Regions from separate parts of the Haloimpatiens massiliensis genome, predicted to be linked through region 2. Evidence: a T-box and tRNA genes for the amino acid it is inferred to sense, from the RefSeq annotation. Region 2 holds a T-box; the other holds one or more tRNA genes.
The links. The T-box of region 2 lies ahead of ileS (isoleucine--tRNA ligase). A T-box ahead of a tRNA ligase gene usually reads a tRNA of that ligase, here a tRNA-Ile.

Region 1 (3,663 bases), 1.1 Mb from region 2:
TACGTAGTTGCTAAATTACCTGTTAAAAATGCTGAAAACTTTGCGAAATGGCTTTTAACAGATTTCTCTTATGAAAATAAAACTGTTATGGTTGCCCCAGCACAAGGTTTCTATGCAAACGAAGGTTTAGGAGTAGATGAAATAAGAATATCCTACTGCTTAAATAAAGATTCATTAAAAGATGCTATGAATTTATTAAAAATTGCCATTGAAGAGTATAAGAAAACAGAAAAATAAAATATAAAATAAAACCTCCAGATTATTGTGAAATCTGGAGGTTTTATTTTATAAGTTGCCATTTACAAGTCTCCTCTTCTATATAAAATCCCATAGAAGTATAAAGATTTATAGCTACTTTATTTTCTGAACTCACCTTTATATTTACCAATTTATAATTTGCTTTATAAATTCTGTTTAGAATAAAACTTAAAAAATATTTACTGTACCCAAGTCCTCTGTATTTAGATATTATGCCGAAGTTTACAATGCAAGGTATGTCCTCCTCTTCAAATATAACTTGGCCATACCCTATATATTCATTCTTTAGCTTTAATAAAAAACAACCATCATTATAATAGTATTTTTGCTTTTTTTCAAAAAATATATCATCTAAAGTTAATGGAATCCTATTATTACTTTCAAAAATAGAGTTTTGAATTTTACATCTTAAACTATCCCCTTTTTCATCATAAACATTACAGATTTCTACTGAACTAGGTTTATTTATACACATGTAACAATTTAGGTTTTTCTTCATTTTCAATGTACCATTGTTTTTTTTAAATCCTAATGAATACAAAATATTAAAATTGTAGTCATTTTTATTGCAAACATAATTTACAGAAAAAGTATCTTTAAAAGCATAATTTACAAGTTTACTATAAGCCTCTAAGTTATATTTATATTTATCCCCCACATTAAAAGCTCTTATCTTATAATTATAGCGATTTAACTTATAGAGCCATATATATCCTATATAATTTAAAGACTCTTCATGCTGCAGTAAAATCACTTTTTTCATCATAATAAATCTATCCATAGAAGTAATTTTATCATACAGATAAAAAAAGTCTTCATTTAAATCATTAAAAGTATTTCTCTCACTATTAAGCTCCCTAAAAATACTTATATTTGTGTTTCTTAATCTTTTACATGTAAACATATCTACCTCTTTAAAATAAAATTTATATTAATAATAACTATTTTTCATATTTAATAATTCTGTATATACTCTGAAAAATCCTCTATAAATTTATCTTCTAATTCATTACAATTTATTAATTTTTCTAATCTTTTAGAGTATTTTAATTCACTCCAGTTTTTATGTCTCACATATTTCTTTCTACCAAGTTTCCAAAACTTATGTGGAAATATAATTAATGCCAACATTATTTCTAATTCTTCCTTAGACAGTTTGTTAATAGAGCTATACGCTTCTATTATTAATTTGGCTTTTTGGAAATCCCATCTATAATTTTTTTTATACATAATACGCCTTATAAATTTTCCTATATCCATTACAGCTAAATCAAATACAATACTATTCAAATCAATTAAGTAATAATCTTCATCCTTCTTTATTATGTTTTGATAATAAAAACTGTTATGACATATGGTTTTATACTCCTTATCATTTCTACATAAATTATAATAGTTTGATGAATTTAATAAACTTAATGCCATGAGCCCTTTTTTATAAAACATATCTATGCAGTTATAGTATTCATTATCAAAGCTACTTTTAATTCTTTTGTTTTTAATAAAATTTCTGAACTTATCTAAATCATGAAGTTTTTTATTAAAACTTTCAGGCCATTTACCTAAATTATTTTTTAGCTTTATTTCTTTAGTATTTATTTTTCTAGAACATTTATGAAATCTAGCTAACAACTTTACACTACTTAATAGTTCATCTATATTATCTATATTACATTCTCTACCATCTATCCATTTTGTAGCATAAAAATTTATATTTTTATATTTAACCATTAAGTTATCTCTAGTAGTTTTTAAATACTCCGCTGTGTTATTAAAATGATTGTTTTTAAGTTCATTAACTAGATTCATACCATTCCTAACTTTATACTTTTTACTTCTTATTTTCTTTAAACATATAGTTTCCTTGTCCGTTTTAACTTTATACACACTTCTGTTTTTAGAGATATTCTCTACTTGTAAATCATACTTATTTAATATTCTAACTATAGTATTCCTTTCCTTCCTGTTCAAGTCTTGTTTATAACTAGAACGAGTTTCCATAAGATTTCCTCCTAATACTAGTGCTAATAGATTATATTAGACTTATAAAAAAATATTACTTATTTTGTTGACAAAAATTTATTTTTAATATATAATAATCCTTGTCGCCAACATGGATCTTTAGCTCAGTTGGTTAGAGCAACCGGCTCATAACCGGTTGGTCCGGGGTTCGAGTCCCTGAAGGTCCACCATTAATTTAATATTTGGAGGAGTTCCCGAGTGGCCAAAGGGGGCAGACTGTAAATCTGTTGCGTTTCGCTTCGATGGTTCGAATCCATCTTCCTCCACCAAAAATAGCTTAACTATAGGTTAAGTTATTTTTTATTCTCTATAAATATATATAAAGTTAATAAAGTCATCTTATTTTATCTAAGATGACTTTATCATTTTTATTTTATTCACAGTTTCCTCTATTATCCAGTCTGGGGTAGATGCACCAGCTGTAATTCCTATATTAATTATATCTTTATTTTCAAGAATTTCCATAGGTATTTCTTCAGCTCTTTCTATATGTATGGTGTTTTTGCAATTCTTGATACATATCTCATATAACTTAGTAGTATTAGAACTATGTTTACCCCCAATTACTATCATAGCATCTACATCCTTAGATAACTCCTCTGCACATTTCTGCCTAACTTCTGTAGCACTACATATAGTATTAAAAGCAACTATTTCTTTAGAATTCCTTATTACAGAATTCAATACATTTTGCCAATTTTTTTCTTTTTCGGTAGTTTGTGATACAACACAAACTCTCTTACCAATAGAAGATGAAATATCCCCTTCATTTTTAGCTACTAAAGCAGTGTTTTTGCACCATCCGTTTATTCCTTGAACTTCAGGATGATTTTTATCTCCCACAATTAGAATATTATATCCTAAATTATAATATTCTTTTACTCTCTTCTGAATACTTGCCACATAAGGACAAGTAGCATCGATTACTTCAAACCCTGCTTTTTTTAACTTTTCTAAAATTTCTAGTGATACGCCATGAGATCTTATAACAATTACATCATCAGCATTTAATTTATCTATTTCATTAATTTCTATTGGATATATATTTTTTCCTTTTAAATAATTTATAACATCATTATTGTGTATAAGAGGTCCTAAAGTATAAATCTTTTTTCCTTTTTCTCTTTGGCACTTAATAACCAAATCTACAGCTCTTTTAACTCCAAAGCAAAATCCAGACTTATCCCCTACAATTACATTTTTCATAATTAACCTCCAAATATATACTAAACTCTATTTTTTAATATTATCAATATAATAAGATATTTTATCTACTACACCATTTATATCTAAATTAGATGAATCTATTTCTATAGCATCTTTAGCTTTAGCTAAAGGACTTATTTCTCTAGTGGAATCTATATGATCTCTTCTTTTAATATC
Region 2 (20,823 bases):
TTAGAAAACTTGGAAATAACATCTAGTAATTTTTTACATTCTTCTTCAGCACCTCCATGCATTACATACACTTTACATTTGCATTTTTCTAGAATTTCTTGAACTATTGATAGCAACTTGGTTATAGATTGTTTTTTACCTCTAGTTTTTGCAACTGTGTAATATGCACCTTCATGGTCTATGGAGATTATTGGTTTGATATTGAGAAATTGTCCAATTGCTCCAGCAACTTTACCTATTCTTCCCCCTTTTTTTAAATATTCAAGGGTATCTAATAAAAAATATAAATGTACTTTATTTTTTATACTAGGTAAAAGTTCCACTATTCTTTGGAATGATTCACCATTATTTATAAGTTTAGCACATTGTTCAACTATTATTCCTTCTCCAACACTTATGGATTTTGAATCAAATACATGAGTTTCAATTTTGGGATGATCATCACTTATTAATTTTATAGCATTAAAAGTACCAGATAAATTAGAAGATACTGGTATTGCTATAGCATGAGTATAACCTTCCTTTTCTAGCTCAATATAAAGTTCATTTATTTCATCCATTGAAGGTAATGAGGTAGTTGGAATTTCTTCTGGCATTCTATCATAAACATCCTTAGGAGTTATATTTATTCTATCTAAATATTCTTTATCTTTATATATTATTTTTAAAGGTAAGACCTTTATATTGTACTTATCAACGAAGTCTTTATTTATATCAGAAATACTATCTGTTATTAAAGCTATTTTATTCAAAACATATTCCTCCTAATCTGTTAATGCTTTAATTATAAAATTAATTTACATTGTTGGCAATACTTTATTGTAATAAATGAAGAATGTACAAGAAACATAAATAACATCCTTTGGATAACATTTCATTTAACTAGATTTTGTATAATAATTTAAAAAAATAGAGGTATAATTTCAGGTAGATTTAAGTCATTTTTTAAATGACGTCTAATTAAAATTATATCACTTATAGTTAGAAAATCATTTTAAATTTATAGGAGTATTATAATTAACAATATGCCACCAGGTTCTTCCTGGTGATAAAGGTATGGTATTTTCATTTTCATCTAGTAAAGTTGTTTGAGAATTGTGATTTTTTTTCACCCATTTAATTTTTATGAACTTTCCATTAGAAATTAAGTATCCACTTCCCTGGCCTGTAAGTCTTATATTTAAGTGTAGAGCATCATCTTGTAATGAAATATCTGTAAGTTGAATGACTATATTGCTACAGTATAGAGGTTCGTTTGTAAGTGCATCTACAGATATATTGTTATCCATGTATTTAGTATATTTATTATCTTTAAAATAGTAACTAGTAGTGTAATATTTGTTTAAATTTATATTAACTTCTTGTGCAGAGAGAAGACTAGGATCTTCCCAGTATTCTTTGTCAAAATTAAATTTAATAGGTGAATTTGATTCAAAGTTTACTTTTTTTATATAGGTTCTTATTTTATCACTGTCAGTATATAAATTATGAGGAGGTTTTCTAGTTTTATCTCTAAAGAAGTATGCAGAGTTTGAAATTTCATTAATGCTTTTTTCTTTGTTTTTTAAAATTCTATTTAAAGCCTCTTGACTTCCACCGCAGTGTGCAAAGGGAAGCTTATATTCCGCTGCTATATCAATAAAATAGTTTCTTGCACTTCGTACAGGACCAACTTTTTTACAATTATTTTTTTGAAATAGAGCTATAAACCTAGGTATACCTCCCTCAGCTACAGTTTCATATACTATATCTGATGAATTTAAACCAGACTGAGGTCTAGAAGCTTTTGAATTTTCTATTATAACCATGAAAGGAGTATTGGCAAAGGAGTCTTTATTTACCTCTTCACCTGTAAACTGAGAAATGTATCTTTCTTCTTTTTTTTCAACAGGCCTTTTATCTTCTGTAATTGTATTATTTGGAGCAGGTGAGTTTACTTGTTTTTTTCCAAAATTAAAGGGAAAACTACAACCTTGAAAAAAACATATGCATAAAATTATACTGAATACAGTTTTTTTATTAAGCATAATATCCTCCTTTATATAGTAAATATAGAAATATTTTATCACAAAAATTAATTATATCAACTATTAAAAATATATATTAAAAATATATATTTAAAATAGTATTGTATCCCTTTAAAATCAGTAAGTAACATGATATTATATATTTTCAATCCTTAAATAAGTACAAGAAACAGTATAAAAATTAGCTACGGAGTTCTAAATTAACTTTATATATTTTTTACGTTAATTTTAAAATTGATATAAGTTCATAAGTGAAGTATAATAGCACAGTACAATATATAGTGGTCGGAGGGGTTAAATATGCTACATGTTGTTAAAAGAGATGGAAGAACAGTTGATTTTGATGCATCCAAGGTAGCTGGTGCTATAAGAGGAGCAGCAGATGAGATAGGTTCTAAACTTAAAGAAAGTGAAATAATAGAGATTACACAAAAGTGTATAGAAAGGGTAGAAAAGTTAAAAGATCAAAAGATCAGTGTGGAAGAAATTCAGGATTTAGTAGAAGATACTTTAATAGTGCAAGGGTATAAAGATATAGGAGCAGCATACTTTAATTACAGGAGAGAGAGAACAAAAGTTAGAGATATAAAATCGGATTTGATGAGAGCTATAGAACAAATAGGAGTGGAAACGGATAGGGATAATGCTAACGTAGGTAATAATTTCTCATCTAAGCTTTTGAGAATAGCTTCGGAATCCAATAAATGGCATAATTTAGCAATGATGCCTAAAAAATTAGCAAAAGCTCATGAGAACGGAGATTTGTATTATCATGATTTAGATAGTTATAACCTAACTACTAATTGTCTTAATATAGAAACTGGTAAAGTATTAAAACGAGGATTTAATACAGGATACGGTACTATAAATCCACCTAGAAGAATAGAGACAGCAGCAGAGCTTTCTTGTATACTTCTTCAAAGTACTCAAAATGATATGTTTGGTGGGCAGGCTCATGTAAATTTTGATAATGATATGGCTGATTTTATACCTAGTACAAGAGAAGAAGTTATAGAAGAAGTATTATCTGTGCTTAAGGATGTACCAGAGTATGAAGATATAACAGAAGAAAATATACATATGAATCCTCTTCTAAAGGAATTAGTGAATAAAAAGCTAGAGAAAAGAGTTCATCAAGCAATGCAAGGTATAGTTTACAATTTGAATACAATGCACTCTAGAGCAGGTTCACAAGTCCCATTTTCATCTATAAATATTGGAATTCCTAAAAATGATGATGCAGCACTTATATGTATGGTCTTTCTAGAGGAATATGAAAAGGGACTAGGAAAAGAAGAACAACCTATATTTCCTAATATAATATTCAGAGTAAAAGAAGGGGTAAATAGAGAAGAAAATGACCCTTACTATTATTTATACAAGTTAGCGTGCAGAGTTGCAGCTAAGAGAATGAACCCTATGTTTATGAATATAGATGCTGACTTTAATAAATATTATTATGATAAAGGAATTATGCCAGCAACTATGGGTTGCAGAACTTACGTATGTTCTAATATAAATGGTGAAGAAGGCCCTCAAGGAAGAGGGAATATAGCACCAGTAACAATGAATTTACCTAGAATTGGTATATTAGCAAAAGGGGACTTGAATAAGTTTTTTGATATTTTAAATTTAAGATTAGAGATGGCAAGGGAAGCTTTATTACATAGATATGGTGTACTTAAAAGTTTAAGGGTTAAAGATCTTCCTTTTGTAGCAGGACAGCATTTAATGAAAGGATCAGAAAACTTAGGTGACAATGATTATATAGAACCTATTTTAAAACAAGGAACCTGGGGAATAGGCTTTATAGGACTTGCTGAAACTTTAATTGCTTTAGTGGGAGAACATCACGGAGAAAGTAAACAATCCCAAGAATTGGGTATGAAGATTATAAGTACTATAAGAGAATTTTGTGATAAGTATAAGGAAATAGATAGATTAAATTATTCTTGCTATGCAACTCCAGCAGAAGGATTATCAGGTAAATTTATATTCCAAGATAAGGCAGTATTTGGTGAAATACCTGGAGTTACAGATAAGGATTATTATACTAATAGTTATCATGTACCTGTATATTTCCCTATATCTATAAAGGAAAAAATAGATATAGAGGCACCTTATCATAAAATATGTAATGGTGGACATATAACTTACATAGAATTAGATGATTATCCACAACCAGAAGATGTTAAGAGTATAATAGATTATGCGTACAAGAATACTAATATAAGTTATATGGGTATAAATTTCCATATTAAATACTGCAGAGATTGTGGAACTTATTTAAATAGCGGTGAGCATAAATGTACTAAATGTGGAAGCTTAAATATACAAGGCATATCAAGGGTTACAGGATATTTAAGTCTAGATGAAAGATTTGGCAGCGGTAAAATAGCTGAGAGAGCAGATAGAACTTCTCATACAGAAACTCATAGGGCATTTTATAATGTATAGTGTGAGTATCCCACAATAAGGTACAATGTAGTGGAATTATGAAATTTCTCCTCCATGACTTGCATAAAAGCTCGGAACAATAAATTTAAACAGTTCCTTTGCTTCTTATGCAAGTCATTCCAGAGAAATTTCATAATTCAGGTAATATAATGCTTTTTGTGGGATAATCATAGTGTATAAAACTCAAGGAGATTTTTCTAATTAGAGATAAATCTCCTTTGACTATATGAAAAGGATTGATAATATGGATATTAGAGTGGCAGGTTTTTTAGATAATTCATTAGTTAATGGTGAAGGTATAAGAAGTGTTTTATTTGTATCTGGCTGTAATCATAAGTGTGTTGGATGTCATAATGAATGTATGCAGGATTTTAATTATGGAGAAGATGTAAGCAAAGAAGAGATATTAAGCCGTATAAAGAATAATGTGCCTATAATAAAAGGTGTTACCTTTTCAGGAGGAGAACCTTTTGAAAAGGCCCAAGAATTAATAGGGTTAGCAAAGGATGTTAAAGAACTAGGATTAAATATATGGTGTTATACAGGATATACTTTTGAAGAAATACTTACAAGTAGAGACCAATACAAAATAAATTTACTAAAATTAGTTGATGTATTGATAGATGGAAAGTTTGATATAAACCTTACGGAAAAGCCTCCTAAATATGCAGGGTCTAGGAATCAAAGAATTATAGATGTTAAATCTAGCATAACGCAGGAGAAAGTAATAACTAAGCAAAATGTAAAATAATATATGTAATGAAATTGTAATTTGGTAAAAAACCACATAATGTTAATTATTTAATTATAAGCATAGATATTGTTGAATATTGAACAATATCTATGCTTTTTTAGATAATTAGATGAAAAAAAGGATCTGTAGAATATTCTGAATATTGAAAAATATGAAATAGAGGTATATAATAGTAATAAATACATTACATAAATTACAATATATAAGGTTAAATAGAAAAACATATTATAAAATCCTTTTTTAGAATAATTTTTATTTAGGCCAGTAGTTAATATTAATTTCTTATTGTGAAAAAGGGGATATTACAATAGGTAGACATGGGATAAAAACTAAAGAATTTTTAAATTGAATCATAAGGAGAAATCTAGGGGCTATAATTATTTGATTAATATATACATCGCATTTATAGAAAGTATCCTTTTGATAAATGAGTAAACCTTTAAAGTGTAAAATGAGTGAAGGTTTGCAAATAAAATTAGAATGGGGGATGAACATGTCAGAAAAAGGATTACCTAAAGGTGCATACGGTCTTAAAGATGATCAGAAGGAATATATACCGTATGTTCCAAGTGAAAAGGTGATGCCGGAGTTTACTTTATTATCAGTAATCATAGGTATCATATTAGCCATTGTATTTGGTGCTGCCAATGCGTATTTAGGTCTTAAAGTAGGTATGACAGTTTCAGCGTCAATACCAGCAGCAGTTATTTCAATGGCAATAGTGAGAGTAATTTTAAAAAGAAAATCAATTTTGGAAAATAATATGGTGCAAACTATAGCATCTGCAGGTGAGTCAGTGGCGGCAGGTGCAATATTTACAATTCCAGCACTATTTTTATTAGGGACTAATCCTAGCGTATTTACTATGGGAATTATATCTTTAATAGGTGGAACTCTTGGAGTTGTATTTATGATTCCTATAAGAAAGTATTTAATAGTGCAAGAGCATGGAAGACTTCCATATCCAGAAGGAACAGCTTGTGCAGAAGTTTTAGTAGCAGGAGAAGTTGGTGGAGCTAGCGCAGGACTAGTATTCGCTGGTGGAGGAGTAGGTCTTTTATATAAACTATTGGGAGATGGAGTTAAGTTATTTCCAACAGAAGTTAGTTATGGATTTAAAGGAGCTTTAAATGGCGCAGGTATAGGAATGGATGTATATCCAGCATTACTTGGTGTAGGTTTTATAATTGGACCTAAAATATCAGCGTATATGTTAGGGGGAGCTATTTTAGGATGGTTCTGTTATATGCCATTAATAGCCCTTATAGGTGGTGGAAATACTATTGCACCTGGAACTATGGCTATAAGTAAAATGGATTATTGGACAATATGGGGTAGTTATATTAAATATATAGGTGCTGGTGCAGTGGCAGCTGGTGGTATTATAAGTCTAATAAAATCATTACCAGCAATGATATCTTCATTTAAAGAAGCAATGGGAGCTTATAAAAATAAATCTAAAGCTAATTCAGTGAAAAGGACAGAAAATGACCTTAATAGCAAATTTATACTTACCATTGTAGCTATTCTTATAATTCTAATGGTAGTTGTTAAAGATATTCAAGTAGGATGGCTTGGAGCTATATTAGTAGTCATATTTGGATTCTTCTTTGTAACTGTATCCTCAAGAATTGTTGGACTTGTTGGAAGTTCTTCAAATCCAGTATCAGGTATGACTATTGCAACACTTTTATTTACAGCACTTATAATGAAAGCTACAGGAGTTACTGGAAAGGCAGGAGTTGTAGCGGCTATAAGTGTAGGAGCTATAATTTGTACTGCTGCAGCAATCGCTGGTGATACTTCACAGGATTTAAAAACAGGATATTTAATAGGATCTACTCCTAAAAAGCAACAGATAGGTGAACTTATAGGTGTTTTAGCTACATCTATTGTAATAGGTTTTATAATGATAACGCTTAATAAAGCTTACGGATTTGGTTCAAAAGAATTGGGAGCACCACAGGCAACTCTTATGAAATTAGTTGTAGAAGGAATTATGTCAGGAAATCTTCCTTGGAACTTAGTATTTGTAGGAATTGGTTCTGCTGTTATGTTTGAATTATTTGGAATACCATCACTTCCAGTGGCAATAGGATTATACCTTCCAATACATCTTTCAACACCAATAATGGTTGGTGGAATTATTAAGGGTATACTTGATAAAAAAGTTAACAATGAAGAGGAATTGGCAGAGAGGAATGAAAGAGGAATACTTTATTCTTCAGGACTTATTGCAGGTGAAGGCTTGATGGGTGTTATTATAGCTGGTATAGTTGCAGCAAGAGGTAAGGCAATAGGATTTGCTGAACCAGTTTTAGGACAGGCTGCATCAATTATATTCTTTGTGCTTGTAATATTACTTCTTTTATATCAAGTATTTATTAAAAAATCAGCTTCAAATAAAGCATAGGTGAAGTAGGATATCTTGGAGTTTGGGATTCTATATTTATGGGATAAATATTAAAATGTTAATATATTAAGAATTAAGGGCATTTTATCCCTTAATTCTTTTTAAATATATTATAAATTTAACTTTCGCAGTTATAAATTATGATTTAAAATTAAAAACTAAATTTATATTTTATTTATTCACCTAAGGTAAATTTAAAAAATTATGTGTAAAAGTTAAGCCGTTACTGTAGCCACAAGTTATTTAAAGACATAGTTTCTAATATACATTAGTGGTTAAAATTGAGGAGGATTACATGAAAAAATTTGATGAAAATAAAAATGTATTGTTAATGATACCACAAAGAAAAGTTAATATTGAATGGGAAAAAAATGGTGAGATAATAACCTTGATTATAAAAAGAGAAAAATATATAGATAAAATAATGCATAAAATATTTAAAACACCTAAGGTAATAAGAATAGAATTAGACCAGATAGGAACTTTCGTATGGGAAAATTGTGATGGAATTAAAAACATAAATGATATATCTAAACAAATGAAAAGTCATTTTGGACAAAAAATAGAACCCGTTTTAGAGAGACTTATTACATATATCAGAACTTTAAAAAATAATAATTTTATAGAATTACAATAATAAATTTATGTATAACTGCATAATATTAAATTAACAATTATAAAATATGGGGGGAGCTTCTATGAGGTATTTTATATATTTTATTTGTATTGTATTAATAACGATGAGTATGGTGTACATAGGAACTATAAAAGAAAGAAATCTAGCAGCAGGACTTACCAATAAGCTTTGTATAAAGTGTGCAGAAAAAGTTCTTAAGTATTTAAATAAAAATGAATATGCCAGTTTAAATGATGTACAAAATTTAATAAAAGGGGTATCTACATCTGTATTTTGGAGTAGAAAGAGAGTTCAAGTAGAAAATCCACTACAGTTTTCTAGAATAGTAACAGATAAATTATATAAAGAGGGAAAGATATCTATAAAAATGAGAAAAAATGAACAAATATTTACCCTAAAGCAAAATACACAGAAAGCATAAATTGTGACATAATACATTGAAGAAAAATCTGATTTTAATTCCGTAATAAATGTATAATTTGGGACCGTTCACAATACGCCAAGAACTTCTAAATGTCTCACAGTTAAAGCCCCTAAAGCTTTCAAACTCACTCGTTCCTCGTTCAAACATGAAAGCTTCTTAACGGGTCTTTAACTGTGAGACATAAGAAGTTTTAAGGCTAGTTCAATAGTCCCCAATTCTACATTTATTACTACATTAAAATCAGATTTTTAGTTTAATATGTTTATGGTTGGAGAAGAGAAGCCCACTAAAGGATGATTTTCCTCCACTACGTTACGGAAAATCTTTAATTTATAAAACAAATAAAAAGGCTCCCATAATCTTTTTAGGCGTAGCCTTTCGTTTAGAACTTAAATGCCGGTTATTAATAATATTTTGACTAATTGGAAGATACAATTAGTCACTTTAATTAGGTACTAGTAAATACATAATTATTAAAATAAAATATTGGATAAAATTTAATATATTTTACCATAATGCATTGGCTTGTATAAATCTTAGCTTTAATATTTAGACTGGCTGCCGCCAATAAAAGCTTGTAAAGGCTTAAAAGAAAAAGCTATAATTATTCGATTAATAGTGTAATTATAGTTTTTATTATCAAATTATTGTATTTATATATTTTTTATTTAATTAAAGATTTTCTGTAGCATAGCGGAGGAAAATCATCCTTTAGTAGGCTGTCTCCCCCATAAGTAATGTACGTATGAACCGAAAAATCTGTCTTTAAGGTAACAATAAATATATTTTTTTAGACTATTGAGCTAGCCTTAGAAATTCTTTGTTTTCAAATTTCAATACCCGTTAAGAAGCTTTCATGTTTGAGCGCCGTTAGAAGCGAGTTTGAAAGCTTTAGGGTATTAAAATTTGAAAACATTAGAATTTCTTGGCGTATTGCGAACAGTCTAATAAAATATATTTATTGTGGACTTAAAGACAGATTTTTCTTATGGCACTTGCTTCACAATTTTCTTATTTTAGGTATTTTTATAAATATAATTGAATATATTTGAGTATAAACAAAAATAAAAGGGAGGATTTGTATGAGTAAAAGGGGTTTGCCTGATGGAGCTTATGGCTTAAAAGAAGGGCAAGAATATATTCCTTATGTACCAAGTGATAAGGTGATGCCTGAATTCACTGTGCTTTCTGTAATTATAGGTATTATTCTTTCCGTTGTATTTGGTGCAGCTAATGCATATTTAGGGCTTAAAGTCGGTATGACTGTATCCGCTTCAATTCCAGCAGCGGTTATTTCTATGGCAATTGTAAGAGTTATACTAAGAAGAAAGTCTATACTTGAAAACAATATGGTTCAAACTATAGCATCAGCAGGAGAATCGTTGGCTGCAGGGGCTATATTTACACTTCCAGCTTTGTTTTTATGGGGAGAAAATCCAAGTGCTTTAGATATGGGACTTATAACTTTAATTGGTGGTGTACTTGGAGTTGTATTTATGGTTCCTATAAGAAGATACTTAATAGTTCAAGAACATGGAAAACTTCCTTATCCAGAAGGAGCAGCTTGTGCAGAGGTTTTAGTTGCTGGTGAAGAGGGAGGAGCTAGCGCAAAATTAGTATTTACTGGTGGATTAATAGGACTAGTATATAAGTTCATAGGGGATGGAATAAAATTATTTCCAACAGAAATTAGTTATGGATTCAAGGGAAATTTAAATGGAGCAGCTATAGGTATGGATGTATATCCTGCATTACTTGGTGTAGGATTTATAATAGGACCTAAGATTTCAGCTTATATGTTGGTAGGAGCTATTTTAGGATGGTTCTGTTTTATGCCTTTAATAGCTTTATTTGGAGGAGGCAATATTGTAGCACCGGCTACTAAAGCTATTGCATCAATGGATTATTGGGGCATATGGAGTAGTTACATTAAATATATAGGTGCAGGAGCAGTGGCAGCTGGAGGAATAATAAGCTTAATTAAGTCACTTCCAACTATAATATCATCATTTAAGCAAGCTGTTCAGGGATATAAAAATAAAGGAAAGGCTTCTATTTTAAGAACAGATCAAGAATTAAGTTCAAAGTTTATAATAATAGTTATAATAGCAGCTATAGTTCTAATGGTAGCACTTCCTCAAATAAAGGTTGGATGGCTTGGAGCTATACTTGTAGTTGTATTTGGATTCTTCTTTGTAACTGTATCTTCTAGAATAGTAGGGCTTGTAGGAAGTTCATCTAATCCAGTATCTGGTATGACCATAGCTACATTATTATTCACAGCAATTATAATGAAAGCTGCAGGATGGTCTGACACAAAAGGAATGGTAGCAGCACTTTGTGTAGGTGCAATAATATGTACTGCATCAGCTATAGCTGGAGATACTTCTCAAGATTTGAAGACTGGTTATTTGGTAGGATCAACACCAAAGAAACAACAAATAGGAGAGCTTATAGGAGTAATTGCATCAGCAGTATTTATTGGATTTATATTAATTACTCTTAATAAAGCGTATACTTTTGGATCTAAAGATCTTTCAGCACCTCAAGCTAGTTTAATGAAAATGGTTATAGAAGGTATAATGAAAGGAAACTTACCATGGAATTTGGTGTTTGTGGGTATAGCATCTGCTGTAATGATAGAAATATTTGGAATACCATCACTTCCAGTAGCTATAGGATTATATTTACCAATACATCTTTCAACTCCTATAATGGTCGGAGGAGCTATAAAAGGTATATTAGATAAGAAAGTTAAAGATGAAGCAACATTAAAAGAAAAGACAGAAAAAGGAGTATTGTATTCATCAGGACTTATAGCTGGTGAAGGATTAATGGGCGTTATAATAGCAGCAATAGTCGCAGCTAGAGGTAGCTTTGGACCTGAAGAGCCTATATTAGGACAATGGGTTTCTATAATATTCTTCTTAATAGTTACCCTAACGCTACTATATCAAGTATTTTGGAAAAAGAAAAAAATAGTAAATAATTCTAAATAGTGATTCTATTTATAAATAAAACCTAAGGCACATTCAAATAAATAACAAGTCAGTATGCTAGTCTATTTTGAGTCATACTGCGTCAGCAGAACTCACCGATAGTTCTACTAGCGGCGGAACCTGCTTCCTTGTCTGACACAAAATATACCTGCATCTTTGACTTGTTATTTATTTTCATGTACCTAATTAAATACTAGATGCTGGGTACTAGAAATTCCTAGCATCTAGTTATATAAAAAAAGTAGTACAAATTACTTTAATAATTAAATATTGGAATTATATTATGAATTTTTATAAGTAATTTACTTGCGCAGTTATAAAATTATAAATTAAAACCGTATTTGTATTTCATTTATTAATTTAATGTGAATTTCAAAATTATGTGTTAAAGTTCAGTAAGCAAGCAGTAATTTTGGGGGTGTAATTTTGAAAAATAAAAAATTAAGGAAAAATGCTGTACTAATGATTCCATATAAAAATCCTGAAATAGAGTGGGAAAAGAAGGAGAATTTAATAATATTAGTTATTAATAGAAATAAAGTTTTTGATAAAATTATGCAAAAAATATTTAAGTCACCTAAATCTGTAAATATTGAATTGGATGAATTAGGGTCTTTTGTTTGGGAAAAATGTGACGGAGTAAGTAATATTAGAGATATATGTGAAGCGGTAAAACAGAGATTCGGTAAAGAGGCAGAACCGGCTATGGAAAGGCTACTTACGTACATAAAAATACTTATCAATAATAATTTAATAGAAATAACGTAGGTAGAATTTTAATTTAAAATTAAAGGCGGCCTTAATAGGCAGCCTTTTAGACTTTAAATATATTAAGTTATAAATAGTGAGATTTAAAATTATTGGCCGTTATATAAACCTCTGGAGTTCATATAATTAAATATATCTTCACCATGTTTTTGTTCTTCCTTTTGAATGTGGTTTAACACTTCTCTAGCATGAGAATCTTTAAATTCAAAAATTGTAGTATCATAAGTATTAGATACGTATTTTTCTGTCATTAATAGGTCTTCGCATAATTTACCGTCTGCAACATTATCCATTCCCGTAGCTGTAGTTGAAGTATTCATATTTTGCGTAGGATTATTAGCAGCATTTTGTGCACTTCCACTACTTTGCTGATTTAAACTAGGTACTTGGCCATTTAACATTTGATTTATGGTGTTTAAATGTTCTTGTTCCTGAGAAGCATGATTTAAAAACATTTGCTTTAAACTTGGGTCCGTAGCTCTATTAGCGTAATTTGTATATTTGTCAATACACAATTGCTCATGAGATTTTTGGTCTTGTAAAAGTAACCTTTCTTTTTGAGATAAATTCATGAGAATTCCCCTTTCTATAAATGTATATTTTTATATATTTATTAATATTTTGTGTGAAAATAATTTTTTTATACTAATAAGTCATTTTAGTATATATGAACATTTCATTTAATTAATAACTCAACTTTCGCACATAAAGCTCAAGCTCTACATTAGATTAATAAGGGTTTTTAATTTAAAATTTAAAATTTAAAAGTAATTCAACCGTTAGTGACAGTTAATCATTGATAATTATAAATTTAATTTAAATAATACTAATTTGAATTAATACCAAATATGTATTATAATGAGAAATAAAAGTCGAATAAATATGATATAATGGGGTGATGAGTGTGGAAAAGAGGGTTCATAAAGGAAATTTATTTATAATGTTTTTAGTAATCCTAAATATATCCTTTGCAATTTTAGCTGATCCTTTAAATAAAGTTTTTAAGCTAAGCAATTATTCATTAATGTTCATAGCTAATTTAGTATTTTTGGCCATACCATTAACAGTATACTTTATAATAAACAGAGAATCTGCTAAAGATGTATTAAGGATAAAAGTTTTAGGTGGTAAGGACTTGTTAATGATAATTTTAATATCTATATTGGTTCAGCCTTTACTTAATTGTTTATCTGGTATAGTTGCTTTAATGCTTCCTAATAATGTAGCAAATTTGCTTTCAGGAAGTATTGATGTGCCTATATGGATTAGACTTTTAGTTATAGCTGTTATGCCGGCTGTTCTAGAAGAACTATGTGTAAGAGGAGTGGTTTTATCTAATTATAAACATATAGGACTTAAGAAATCCGCAATACTTACAGGATTATTATTTGCTATTTTACACATGAACATTCAAATGTTCCTATATACTTTTGTTATGGGAGTTTTATTTGCTTATTTAGTCCATATAACAGGATCAATATTTTCTTCAATGTTAAGTCATTTTATAGTTAATGGAACTCAAATTATAATGTCGGATATATCTGTTAAAAAGGCTATGGAAGCTGGAGAAAGCGTATCATCTTCAGCAGCAGATATACTTAATGGATCTTTAGCTACAAAAATAGGCTTTGTATTGGGGCTATGTATAGTGGCTATTATATCATTTATAATAGTAAATATGCTTATGAAAAAGTTAGCAAAAAATCATGGTATGGATTTAAAAAATATTGATGATATTAGGTTCAATAACAATGAATTTATTAATGAAGGAGTTATAAAAAATAAAATTTATAAAGAAGCTAAATTATCTGAGGAAGAGATAAGTTCCTCAAAGGAAAATAAAGAAAAAATAATGGATGTGCCACTTATAATTACTATTGCTATATATATTGTAGTTAATTCAATAAATATATATAATATATTTAGTTAGATACATGAAAAGAAATTTGAAAATTTTAAAAGTTTTATTGACAATAAATTTTTGATATAATATAATAGTAGGAAGTTGAATTCTATATATTGTCTTAAAAAGCTGTGATTAGGAAGAGTACTATACTTGAGGTCTTAAAGAGAGTCGGGGAAGGTGGAAGCCTGGCAGGTAAGAGTTTAGGAAAATCACCTATGAGCTGAAGACCGAATTTTTAAAAGTAAGTCTATCCGTAATTCTGCGTTAAAGAATAGAGTAATCACTGGTGCGAAAGTATTTTGTTTTGTGCAAAGAGTGCTTGAAGTGTATATTAACCATTAGGTGGTATAGCGAAGTTATGACTTCGTCCTATTGAGGACGGAGTCTTTTGTTATTTTTAAAGTAATTTATTGAAATATTATAATATTTAACAGAAAGGTTAGATGAACTTTATAGTGGAGGGAAACTTATATGGTTAGATATATTCACCAAGAGATTGCTATTTCCTATAAGTGGTGATAGTTTACACTAAAGTTTGAAAAACTAAAGTTATAAAGTTAAGGAATATTTAGTATATAAAGGAAAGGAGTTTGTATAATGTACAAAAAAGTAGATGCTTCTAGAAGTTTTACTGAAATGGAAAAAGACATATTAAAACTTTGGGAAGAAAGAGATATAGTTAAAAAGAATTTTGATTTAAATAAAGATGGAGAGTATTTTACATTTTATGATGGACCTCCAACAGCTAACGGAAAACCTCACGTAGGACACGTTTTAACAAGAGTTATGAAGGATTTAATCCCAAGATATAAGGTAATGAAGGGATATAAGGTTTTAAGAAAAGCAGGATGGGATACTCATGGACTTCCAGTAGAGCTTGAAATAGAAAAGTCTCTAGGAATTTCAGGAAAAGACCAAATTGAATCTTACGGTGTTGAAAAATTTATAAAACAGTGTAAGGAAAGCGTATTTAAGTATACAGACATGTGGAAGAAAATGTCTGAAGAAATGGGATATTGGGTTGATATGGATGATCCATATGTAACATATCACGACAATTATATAGAGTCTGTATGGTGGGCATTAAAACAAATGTGGGATAAAGATTTGTTATATAAAGGACACAAAGTACTTCCATACTGCCCAAGATGTGGAACAGGTCTTTCTTCTCATGAAGTTGCTCAAGGATATAAGGATGTTAAGGATTCAACAGCGATAGTTAAGTTTAAGGTAAAGGGAGAAGAAAACAAGTACATACTTGCTTGGACGACAACTCCTTGGACACTACCATCTAATATGGCTTTAACTGTAAATAAGAAATATGATTATATAGAGGCTAAGGTTGGAGAAGAAGTATTCGTATTAGCTAAAGAATTAGCTCCAGTTGTATTAAAGGATATGGAGTATGAAATAGTTAAGGAATTTAAAGGAGAAGAGCTTCTAGGCCTAGAGTATGAACAATTATTTAAGTTCCAAGCTCCAGTGGGAAAGGCTCATTACGTTATACATGGAGATTTTGTAACTTTATCTGATGGTACAGGAATAGTTCATACTGCTCCAGCTTATGGTGAAGATGATAGCATTGTATGTAAGGCTAATAACATACCTTTAATGAATCTAGTAGATGCAGAAGGTAAGTTCGTAGAATGCGTAACTCCATGGGCAGGAATGTTTGTTAAAAAGGCAGACCCTAAAATAATAGAGTATATGGCAGAGAATAATATGTTATTTAAAACTGAAAAATATACTCACTCATACCCACATTGCTGGAGATGTGACACACCACTTCTATATTATCCAAAGGATAGCTGGTTTGTAAGAATGACATCTCTTAGAGATAAACTTTTAGAAAACAACAACAAGATAAATTGGTATCCAGATAACATTAGAACAGGAAGATTTGGAAAATTCCTTGAAAATGTTATTGACTGGGGTATATCAAGAGATAGATACTGGGGTACTCCACTTCCAATATGGGAATGTGAATGTGGTCACAGAGAATGTATAGGAAGCAGAAAAGAATTAGAAGAAAAGGGCATAAATGTTCCAGAAAATGTAGAACTTCACAAGCCATATATAGATGAGGTTAAGCTTACTTGCCCACATTGTGGAAAGGAAATGAAGAGAACAGCAGAAGTTATAGACTGTTGGTTTGACTCAGGTTCAATGCCATTTGCACAGCATCACTATCCATTTGAAAATAAAGAAGTGTTTGAGAAGAACTTCCCAGCACAATTTATTTCTGAAGCAGTGGATCAAACTAGAGGATGGTTCTATACATTACTTGCTATATCTACTGGAATATTTGACACTAATCCATTTGAAAATTGTGTGGTATTAGGTCATGTACTTGATAAACATGGAATTAAGATGTCAAAACACAAGGGAAATGTAGTAGATCCATTTGATGTTATAGAAACTCAAGGAGCAGATGCTACAAGATGGCACTTCTACACAGCTAGTGCACCATGGCTTCCAACTAGATTCTCTAAGGATGATGTGGCAGAGGTTCAAAGAAAATTCTTAAGTACCTTCTGGAATGTATATTCATTCTATGTATTATATGCAGAGTTAGATGGTTTCAATCCTTTAGAGTACAAGAACTTTGTTTCAGAAAATGTAATGGATAAGTGGATAATGTCAAGACTTAACACATTAGTTAAAACTGTAGATGAGGATCTTGATAATTATAAAATAACTAAGGCAGCTCTTACTATAGAAGAATTCGTTGATGAACTTTCTAACTGGTATGTAAGAAGAAATAGATCTAGATACTGGACTACAGAGCTAACAGAGGACAAAATAGGGGCATATGTAACATTATATAGAGTTTTAGTTACTTTATCTAAAGTGTCATCACCATTTATACCATTTATAGCTGAAGAAATGTATCAAAATCTAGTGGTTAATTTAGATAAACAGGCTCCAGAAAGTATTCATTTATGTAAGTGGCCAGAATACAATGTAGAGCTTGTAAATGAAGAACTTGAAAGAGAAATGGATATAGCTTATAAGATAGTTAAGCTTGGAAGAAGCGCTAGAAATGGAGCTAACATAAAGAACAGACAGCCACTTTCTAAGATGCTTGTTTCCACAAAGACTCTTCCAGAATACTATGGAGATATAGTTAAAGATGAGCTTAATATAAAAGAAATAGCCTTTGGTGCAGACTTATCAGAGTGCGTTAATTTTGAAATCAAACCTAACCTACCTGTACTTGGTAAAAGCTATGGTAAGTTAATACCAAAAATAAGAAAAGCATTAAGCCAAATGAATCAAATGAATTTAGCTCAAACTGTTCAAAATGGTGGAGTTGTTAAGGCTGACGTAGAAGGAACAGAAATAGAATTCAACAGTGAAAACTTACTTGTTACAATGCAAGGTCTTGAAGGATATGCTTTTGCTGGTGAGGGAGATTTAGGAGTAGTTCTAGATACTAATATAACTGAAGAGTTAAGAGAAGAAGGACACCTAAGAGAAGTATTAAGTAAAATCCAAAACATGAGAAAAGACAGTGGCTTTGAAGTAGCAGACAAGATAAAACTTTATGTTGACGGAAATGCTACCCTAGAAGCTGTAGTTAAGAAGTTCGAAGACTCTATAAAGAAAGAAACTCTTGCAGTAGAAGTTTTATACAATGCTGAAGCTGAATACACTGATATGAAGATTAATGGCGAAGACTTTAAAATGTCAATGCAAGTTGTAAAATAAATTGCTAGTAGCTTTAAGTTTCTAGTAAAATAATGAGGGAGCACCTATGAAAGGTGCTTCTTTTTTATTACAAAATGTTTATAAAAAAGTTACAAATAATTAAAATATATTGAAAAATAAGTAATTACCATGTATATTATATTTATGAATAAAAATGAAAAGGGGGAATATAATGTGAAATATTGCAAAAAAATTCTAGCGATATTTTTAGTTACATGCATGGTTTTAACTGTTAATCCTGTACATACCTTTGCTGCTATTAATGAAAAAAATAAGAAAAGTGTATACAGTGAACCTAAAAATGTATATGTTGAACCTAAAATGGAAGAAGAAGAAACAGAAAGATTAGAAGGAAATATAGTTAGGGAAATAACAGAGAATAGACAGGAAAATATTAAATATTTCTTAAAAGACAATAATACCTATGAAGCTGTTATATATCCTAAACCAGTACATTATATGGAAAGTGGTCAATGGAAGGATATAAATAATGACCTAGTAGACAAGGAAGAAAATGTAGAAGAGTTAATTACAAATGAATTAACTGCAGAAAGCAATAATAGTAAAAGTTTAATTAAAGAAAATGGTAATAGTAAAAGTTTAAGTGGAAAAAATAGTGATAGTAAAAGCTTAAATGAAAATAACAAAAAAATAAGAAAGAAAGTAGTCAAGAAAGGATTTTTAGAAAATACTAAGAATGATTTTAAAGTAAAAATAGCCAAAGATTTAGATGAAAAAGACCTAATGACAATAACTAAAGGTAAATATCAAATAAAATGGGGATTAGATAGAACTAAAGAAGCAAAGGTGAAGAAAAAATCAAAAGCACAAAAGAAAGCAAAAGATGTTAAAGAATTAGAGAAATCGGTGAAACAATTATCAGAAGATACCTTAAAAAGAGTAAAATCCAAAAAATTAAGTAAGGCGAAAAAAGAAGAGCAAAAAAATATAATTGAGAAAAACGAAAAAAAGAAAACACTCTCCAATGTTTCTTCATCAGTTAAATTTGAGGAAATTTATCCAAATATAGATTTAGAATACGATGTAGTTTCAAAAGATGTAAAGGAAACTATCATAATAAATAAAGAAACAGAAAAAACTAATTTTCAGTTCAACTTAAATGCAAAAAATTTATTGCCCAAACTTGAAAAAGATAATGTAATAGTATTTTATGATAAAAATAATACATCTACAGAAATCTTTAAAATTGATGCACCTTATATGATAGACGCAAAGGGAGAAAAAAGTACTGACATAGTAGTGAAGCTTGAGGAAAATAAAAAAGGATATATATTATCTTTAATTCCTGATGAACAATGGATGCAAAAAAGTGAAAGACAATATCCAATTAAAATAGATCCTAGTGTGGAAACTAGCACTAATGTAAACGATATCAAAGATACGTTTGTAGGTGAGGGATATCCAACTAAGAATTATGGACAAGCGCATTTATTAGAAACAGGTTATGGAAAGTACAGTAAGAGGACTAGAACTTATATAAAGTTTGATAATCTTCCAAAGTTAACTTCTAGTGACATAGTGGTAAAAGCACAATTAAATTTACAATTAAGTAAATCCAATTCCAAACAATATCAAGTAAATGCATATAAGCCTAAAGCAAATTGGAATTCTTTATCTATAACATGGAGAAATCAGCCAGGGTATGATTTGACTGTGTTAGATTATCAATTGGTGAAGGATGCAAAATGGTATAGCTGGGATATAACTAAATTAGTAAAAGAATGGTACACAAAAGGACAAAATTATGGTATAGCACTGCAGCATAAAAACGAAGGAAGTTCTGCAGGATATAATGAATTTGTTTCATCAGATATATCTAGTCAATATCATTACGCTAGACCTACAGTATCTATAGGGTATGTTAGTAATGCAGGACTTGAAAATTATTGGACATATCATTCACACGATGTAGGAAGAGCAGGAGAAGGGTGTGTTAACGATAGCACAGGAAATCTAGTTTTTGTTCATGAGGATTTATCCATGAATGGAAATAAAATGCCTATTGCTATTAGTCATGTATTTAATAGCAATGAAAAGAATAATTCTATTGGATATGGTAAGGGATGGAGATTAAATATAAGCCAAAGGATTGCAAAAGTAAGTAATCAAAATAAATATGTTTATACAGATGGAGATGGTACAAGGCATTATTTAAATTATGATTCTAAAGAAAAGAAATATAAGGATGAATCAGGCATTGATATAAGTATGACTATTGATTCCTCCAATGTTAATGAAAGGTTTAGAATAAAGGATAAAGGCTCAAATCAATTAACCTTTACGGCAAGTGGATATTTACGAAAGATAATAGATAACAATGGAAATGCCCTTACTCTTTCATATAGTGGGGCTAAACTTGTACAAGCAACAGATGGAGCTGGGCGAGTTACCAAGCTAGATGTTAATAAAAATGGATATTTAATAGGAATAACGGACCCTAGTGGCAGAAAAATTAGTTTTGCCTATGGAGGAATTAATCTAACGAAAATAACATATCCAGATGGAAAGTACACTGTTTACAGATATGATTCCAATAGTAATTTAGTTGGAGCTGATAACTTCGATGGGTACAAGGTTTCTTATAGTTATAGTAGTGTTGCACCGCAGAAGGTAACTAAGGTACAGGAAATAGGAACAGATGGGAAATTGGGTCAAAAGCTTGAAATGGAATACGGATATAATACTACTGTATTTAAGGATTCCAAG

Region 1: it encodes a tRNA-Ile, which carries the amino acid that the T-box ahead of ileS (isoleucine--tRNA ligase) is inferred to sense. The anticodon was not compared.

What each region holds. Positions count from the first base shown of each region.
Region 1 is NZ_LT854640.1:896,303-899,965, forward strand. It holds gene C1715_RS12445 (pyridoxal phosphate-dependent aminotransferase) at 1-237, shown strand, start outside; gene C1715_RS12450 (GNAT family N-acetyltransferase) at 281-1,162, opposite strand; gene C1715_RS12455 (CotS family spore coat protein) at 1,213-2,259, opposite strand; tRNA gene C1715_RS12460 (tRNA-Ile) at 2,374-2,450, shown strand; tRNA gene C1715_RS12465 (tRNA-Tyr) at 2,465-2,549, shown strand; partial or broken gene C1715_RS12470 (4-hydroxy-3-methylbut-2-enyl diphosphate reductase) at 2,650-3,486, opposite strand; gene cmk ((d)CMP kinase) at 3,514-3,663, opposite strand, start outside.
Region 2 is NZ_LT854640.1:1,953,391-1,974,213, reverse strand. It holds gene C1715_RS17475 (DegV family protein) at 1-752, opposite strand, end outside; gene C1715_RS17470 (DUF3048 domain-containing protein) at 990-2,027, opposite strand; gene C1715_RS17465 (anaerobic ribonucleoside triphosphate reductase) at 2,328-4,484, shown strand; gene nrdG (anaerobic ribonucleoside-triphosphate reductase activating protein) at 4,729-5,235, shown strand; gene C1715_RS17455 (OPT family oligopeptide transporter) at 5,732-7,651, shown strand; gene C1715_RS17450 (PqqD family protein) at 7,947-8,288, shown strand; gene C1715_RS17445 (hypothetical protein) at 8,350-8,709, shown strand; gene C1715_RS17440 (OPT family oligopeptide transporter) at 9,795-11,711, shown strand; gene C1715_RS17435 (PqqD family protein) at 12,138-12,479, shown strand; gene C1715_RS17430 (spore coat protein) at 12,569-13,051, opposite strand; gene C1715_RS17425 (CPBP family intramembrane glutamic endopeptidase) at 13,384-14,409, shown strand; T-box leader at 14,505-14,760, shown strand; gene ileS (isoleucine--tRNA ligase) at 14,983-18,096, shown strand; gene C1715_RS17415 (DNRLRE domain-containing protein) at 18,271-20,823, shown strand, end outside.